Saccharobesus litoralis: one gene and its partner. The protein of the gene in region 1 interacts with the protein of each later gene in a pairwise test. Links are inferred from orthologs where the notes say so. Each region holds a gene or a part of one and is shown in the gene's direction. Other genes may lie near its edges. The genes, in order: cysE and cysK.

The links.
Region 2: the proteins of cysE (region 1) and cysK interact in binary tests that used the Escherichia coli proteins (3 or more experiments, as listed by UniProt). The link is inferred for Saccharobesus litoralis from one-to-one orthologs.

What each region holds. Positions count from the first base shown.
Region 1 is NZ_CP026604.1:3,884,137-3,887,364, forward strand. What follows is about bases 37-2,930. They hold cysE (serine O-acetyltransferase), read left to right. Parts: upstream 37-1,028; coding sequence 1,029-1,832; downstream 1,833-2,930. Other genes in these bases: trmJ (tRNA (cytosine(32)/uridine(32)-2'-O)-methyltransferase TrmJ), read left to right, coding at 256-981; iscR (Fe-S cluster assembly transcriptional regulator IscR), read left to right, coding at 1,941-2,447; C2869_RS13980 (IscS subfamily cysteine desulfurase), read left to right, coding at 2,466-2,930. In the rest of the region: more of C2869_RS13980, read left to right, coding at 2,931-3,228.
Region 2 is NZ_CP026604.1:1,585,336-1,588,584, reverse strand. What follows is about bases 335-3,249. They hold cysK (cysteine synthase A), read left to right. Parts: upstream 335-1,268; coding sequence 1,269-2,231; downstream 2,232-3,249. Other genes in these bases: glpD (glycerol-3-phosphate dehydrogenase), read right to left, coding at 2,821-3,249; C2869_RS05540 (hypothetical protein), read left to right, coding at 2,366-2,824; C2869_RS05550 (isoamylase early set domain-containing protein), read left to right, coding at 725-1,039. Outside these bases: C2869_RS05555 (paraquat-inducible protein A), read right to left, coding at 1-152.

The sequences.
Region 1 (3,228 bases):
GACAAATTAGCCTAAAATCTTTACCACAAAATGAATCGGCGCGAATTATACAGTGAAAGGTGTTAACTCGCTAGATCATATTAATTTATTATGACAAACATAACTTGTGGTTACGCTAGGTTATTGTAGAATATGCGCCTTTTTTGAAGCGGTGCTGATTTACACTTTGAGTGTAATTATTTTGGATTTATCCATTTATAACAATAAGCACCTCTCTCAATGATAGACAGGCAAATAGACAGGACAGGTTTTAGCATGTTAGATAATGTTCGCGTTATTTTAGTTAATACTTCACACACAGGTAACATAGGTTCAACTGCTCGTGCTATGAAAACCATGGGACTCAGTGAGCTGTACTTAGTTGATCCTGTTTCAGAGCCTGACAGTAAAGCTTCAGCTTTGGCAGCTGGTGCGACTGATGTATTGGGCAATGCCAAAATTGTTAGCAGCTTAGATGAAGCGATTAATGATTGTAACTTGGTAATAGCAACCAGTGCACGTTCAAGAACATTAAGCTGGCCAGTTGTTTCACCGCGTGAAGCCGGTGAAAAACTGATTAATGAGGCGCAAACTGGCAAAGTTGCACTTATTTTTGGTCGAGAAAATAATGGCCTTTCTAATGATGAATTACAAAAGGCGCATTTTCATGCGGTTATTCCCGCTAATCCGGATTACTCGTCATTAAACTTAGCTGCTGCAGTACAAACATTATGTTACGAAGTGCGTGTTGCTCATTTAGCCTCGGTTGAACAAGGTCATCAACATACTGAAGAAGCGTATCCATTGGTTGAAGATTTAGAACGCTTTTATGGACATTTAGAGAATACCTTAGCTAAAACACATTTTATTGTCGCTAATCATCCTGGACAGGTGATGGCTAAACTTCGTCGCATGTTCAATCGGATCCGTCCTGATTCACAAGAATTAAATATCCTGCGTGGCATATTATCTTCAATCGATAAAGTAGCCAAAAAAGACTAATGGCAATAAATTTCGCCATGTGCGCACTAAAGTGTAAGGAATAAGCCATGTTTGAACGCTTAAAAGAAGATATTAATGCGGTATTTCATCGTGATCCAGCAGCACGTAATTTTTTCGAAGTACTGACCAATTATCCCGGTATGCATGCCATTTGGTGGCATAGACTTAGTCATTATTTGTATAAAAAAGACTTTAAATGGTTGGCGAGAACAGTTTCTAATTTAGCGCGATTATTGACCGGTGTTGAGATCCACCCTGGTGCACAAATTGGCCGCCGTTTTTTCATTGACCATGGCATGGGCATTGTAATTGGTGAAACAGCTGTCATTGGTGATGATGTCACCATTTACCACGGTGTTACGCTTGGTGGAACCAGTTGGAATGAAGGTAAGCGTCATCCGACTTTAGGTAATGGCGTGGTAATTGGTGCAGGCGCAAAAGTTTTAGGCCCGTTTAAAGTGGGTGATAATGCCAAAATAGGCTCAAATTCAGTTGTTGTAAAAGAAGTACCTGAAGGCGCGACTGTGGTCGGCATTCCAGCACGTATTGTCGCCAAAGATAAAGATGAAAAGCGCGAAGCAATAGCCAAAAAGTTAGGCTTTGATGCCTACGGTGTTAGCGCTAATAGCCAAGACCCTGTTGCAAAAGTTATTGGTAATTTGTTGGACCATGTTCACTCGATGGATAGCAAATTAGCAGAACTGTGTTCAGAGGTTAATCGCATGGGTGGTGACGTGTGCGATGAAAAATTACCAGATATTAAAGTAGAAAGCCCTGAGTTTATTAAAGCTGAGCAAGATGCAGCAGAAGAACGTAAGACAGAGCATGAAAGATTTGATCCGCAAATTTAAAACAGGCGTATAAGAGGATAATACCTGAGTAATTTACTAGGTTTTATACTTGACTGTTTTACTGGGTTATGTGAAAATTTATTACAGTTAAACCCTCGGAGAATCTGCATGAGACTTACTTCAAAAGGCCGTTACGCCGTAACAGCAATGCTTGATGTGGCATTGCATTCAAAGCAAGGCCCAGTTCCTTTAGCTGATATCTCAGAGCGTCAGGGAATTTCTCTTTCTTATCTTGAACAATTGTTTTCTCGGTTGCGTAAGCAAGGCCTAGTAACAAGCGTGCGCGGGCCCGGTGGTGGTTATCGCCTAGGTTACGAGCTTGATGATATATCAATTGGCAAAATTATTGTTGCAGTAGACGAATCAGTTGACGCAACCCGCTGTAGTGGCAATTCTGATTGTCAGGGTGGGGCTCGCTGTTTAACTCACAGTTTATGGACTGAGTTGAGTGATCGTATTGCAGCGTTTTTAAACGAAATTACACTTGACGAATTAGTCGCAAAGCAAGAAGTCAAAGAAGTTGCTGAGCGACAAAATCGTAAGAAAACTACACATTCGGCCTTTGCGTTAGGCAAAGCCTCGATTGACGAAATCGACTTAGACTTTCGAGTTTAGGCTCATACGGAGACATTAATGAAATTACCAATTTACTTCGACTATTCGGCAACGACGCCAGTGGACCCAAGAGTTGCAGAAAAAATGATGCAGTTCCTGACGATGGATGGTCAGTTTGGTAATCCTGCTTCACGTTCACACCGTTTTGGTTGGCAAGCAGAAGAAGCGGTAGATATTGCTCGTTCAAATGTAGCAGCATTAGTCAATGCTGATCCGCGTGAGATTGTTTGGACATCAGGTGCAACTGAATCTAACAACCTAGCCATCAAAGGTGCAGCTAATTTCTACAAGAAGAAAGGCAAGCACATCATTACCGTTAAAACTGAACACAAAGCCGTTTTAGATACTTGTCGTGAATTAGAGCGCGTTGGTTTTGAAGTGACTTACTTGGATGTTCAGCAAAACGGCTTAGTTGATTTAAACGCGTTAGAAAATGCTATCCGTGAAGACACTGTATTAATTAGTGTAATGCACGTTAATAACGAAATTGGTGTTATTCAAGATATCGCAGCGATTGGTGAGTTATGTCGTTCGCGTAAAATTGTATTCCATGTCGATGCAGCTCAATCAGCAGGTAAAGTTGAAATTGACTTACAAACATTGAAAGTTGATTTAATGTCGTTCTCAGCCCATAAAATTTATGGTCCTAAAGGTATTGGTGCTTTATACGTGCGTCGTAAACCACGTATTCGTCTTGAAGCACAAACCCATGGTGGTGGTCATGAGCGTGGTATGCGTTCAGGCACGTTACCAACTCACCAAATTGTCGGTATGGGTGAAG
Region 2 (3,249 bases), 2.3 Mb from region 1 along the record:
GCCAGCGAAAAAGCTAAACTGTACTGCAAGTTGTTTGGCGACTTTGCGGTGACCAATGCGCCACAACGAGGACAATAAGCAGACTGCTTACTATTGAGACTCGGTGCATGCAGTAACGCATCACATTCTAAACAAGCAATATTTTCCTGCATAGATGTATTTATAACTCACAAAGCTAACCAGAATTAAGTTAAGTGTAACCAGCCTTATGCTGCATAACAATGCAAGCTAAGCGAAATACTCAGACAAGTGGTCACATATTGGGCAATAAATCGAAATAACTAAATCGAATGGTCAGATTAGCAAATTGTGATTTTTGCTCTATGCTTGAATACAAGGGCAGTTTGGACAATATACCAAGCACAAACAATCCTGTTAGATTTTCTAGCATGAATATTGCAGAACGATGAACAAACTCGCTTTATTAATTCAGCTTATAAGATGTAATGAAGATGACATCTACTCAAGGTTTAATATTGCGGTTTTTCATCTACACCCTAAAAGCGACAAAAATTAGGAGGTGAATAAACACCCAGTGCGGCTAACATATTATAAAATTACCTCCTAAAAAGGTGGTTAATGGTGTAACTAAATTTCAACATTTGTTCAACATTCAAGCCAAAACCATGAAATACACAGCAAAAATTGAAATTTAATTACAATAAGTCCATAATTTAACCAGATCCTGAATTTTTGATTAAGTAACTTTTAAAGGGACTCAACCATGAGCTTAAAAAAACAATTCCTTAAATCTAAACCTGTTTGTAAAGTAACTTTTCGTTTAACTAAAGAGCAAGCCCAAGCAGCTGACACTGTTCACGTTGTTGGTGACTTCAATGAATGGGACGAATCAGCTACGCCAATGAAAAAGCTTAAAAACGGTGACTTCACCTTAGGCTTAGATTTGGAATCAGGTAAAGCTTATCAATTCCGTTATTTACTAAACGCTGATGTTTGGGAAAATGACTGGGACGCTGACGACTATACACCATCTTCAGTCGGTGACGCTGATAACTCAGTCGTTAACTGCGAAGCATAAATACATAGTGCCTCCAAAGCGCCAGTGACTCCACTGGCGTTTTTCTTTACCGCACCTTCTTAATACGACTTTCCAACAGTGAAAACGCGTTTATACTCTGTTCGCTATTTATTATAACAAATTGACACTTCTGTTTACTCGGTTTAGGTTTAAGCTTTGAACTGATATTCAAAATTGCTAATCATAGCAATTCCCCCTACTTCATTAAAAAAATAGGACAAGCTGAACAATGAGCGTATTTGAAGATAATCCACAATCAATTGGCAACACGCCACTAGTTAAATTAAATAAGGTTACTAGCGGTAACGTATACGCAAAAGTTGAATCACGTAACCCAAGCTTCAGCGTAAAATGTCGTATCGGTGCGAACATGATTTGGGATGCTGAAAAGAAAGGTATCTTAACTGAAGGTAAAGAAATCGTAGAACCAACTTCAGGTAATACAGGTATTGCATTAGCATTTGTTGCAGCATCTAAAGGTTACAAACTAACCTTAACTATGCCATCGACAATGAGCTTAGAGCGTCGTAAATTACTTAAAGCATTAGGTGCTAACATTGTATTAACCGAAGGCCCTAAAGGCATGAAAGGTGCCGTAGCTAAAGCTGAAGAGATTGTTGCGTCTGACGATAAATACGTATTATTGCAACAATTTGAAAACCCAGCTAACCCAGAGATCCATGAAAAAACAACAGGTCCTGAGATCTGGGAAGACACTAAAGGTGAAATCGATATCTTCGTTGCGGGTGTTGGCACGGGTGGTACTATCACAGGTGTCAGTCGTTATATCAAAAACACCAAAGGTAAAGCGATCCAATCAATTGCCGTTGAGCCAACTGATTCACCAGTTATCGCGCAAGCTAAAGCAGGTGAAGAATTAACACCAGGTCCTCACAAAATTCAAGGTATTGGCGCTGGCTTTATTCCAGGTAACCTTGACTTAGACATGGTTGACTCTGTAGAAGCCGTTTCTAACGATGAAGCTATCGAAATGGCGCACAAATTAATGAAAGAAGAAGGTATCTTAGCGGGTATTTCTTCTGGTGCTGCGGTAGTTGCTGCTAAGCGTGTTGCTGAATTACCAGAAAACGAAGGTAAAAACGTCGTTGTTATTTTACCAAGTTCAGCTGAGCGTTATTTATCTAGCCCTCTATTTGCCGGTTTCTTTAGTGAAGCTGAATTAGAGCAATAATCTGTACAAAGCTCGCAATCCTTTTAAAAAGCCAGTGTTTTTACTGGCTTTTTTGTTTCTAGCGCTTTACTTACGCCTTTATTCATCCGAAAATTCATTTCAAGCGTTTCGTCATTCGCATTTATGGAGTTGTAATGTCGCCTTTTCAAAATCACGCTCATTACCTAAAAATTTTCATCCTAATATTTTCATTTTCTTTATTCGGCTGTAATCAATCCGCTTCAGATTTAGGACCAACCCCTGAAGAAGTGGCCATTGAGTTTTTTGAAGCTTTATACAACCAAAAAGATTTAGACAAAGCGGTCACTTACACAACACCGAAAATCAAACGCATTATGTTGCATTATAAAACGGCATCTGCGGTGCAACGCCACGTGCTCAATATGAAATATGATCAAGTCGTTATTGAAATCGACAAAACAGGACGCGGCCAACCATTAATCGAAAAAACGGCTAAATCCGCTAAAGTGACTTTATTTTTTAGTGGCCATTATGATGGCCGCAAGATGAAAGACTTAAAAACAGTTGAAATGACCAAGCAGGCAGATGGCTGGAAGGTAAAAAAAATAAAGTCAGATCCTTACGCTAGTTAACAGCTATTTATATAGTCCGCCAACGCATTACGCTGCGCTACCTCTAAGCGCAGCCCAAGTTTACTTCTGCGCCAAAGAATATCATCTAGCGTTTTAGCAAATTCAGTATCGAGTAAATAATCAACTTCGGCTTGATACAATCCGTGGCCAAAATCCATCCCCAGCGCTTCAAGGGTCTGACTGTCGCCTAAAATATCAAAACAGCGCGTACCATAACTTCTAAGTAATCGTTGTAAAAGCTGACTGGGTAACCATTGATAACGCCCTTCTATTTCGCCTTGTAAAGCGTTGATGCAGGTAAAATCACCACCCGGTAGACTTAATTCAGACGTGATACGGGGGAGCTGAATAGTAAAAACATCCGCTATCAATTGCATCGCCTCGTGTGCTAATTTTCTGTATGTTGTAATTTTACCGCCATAGAC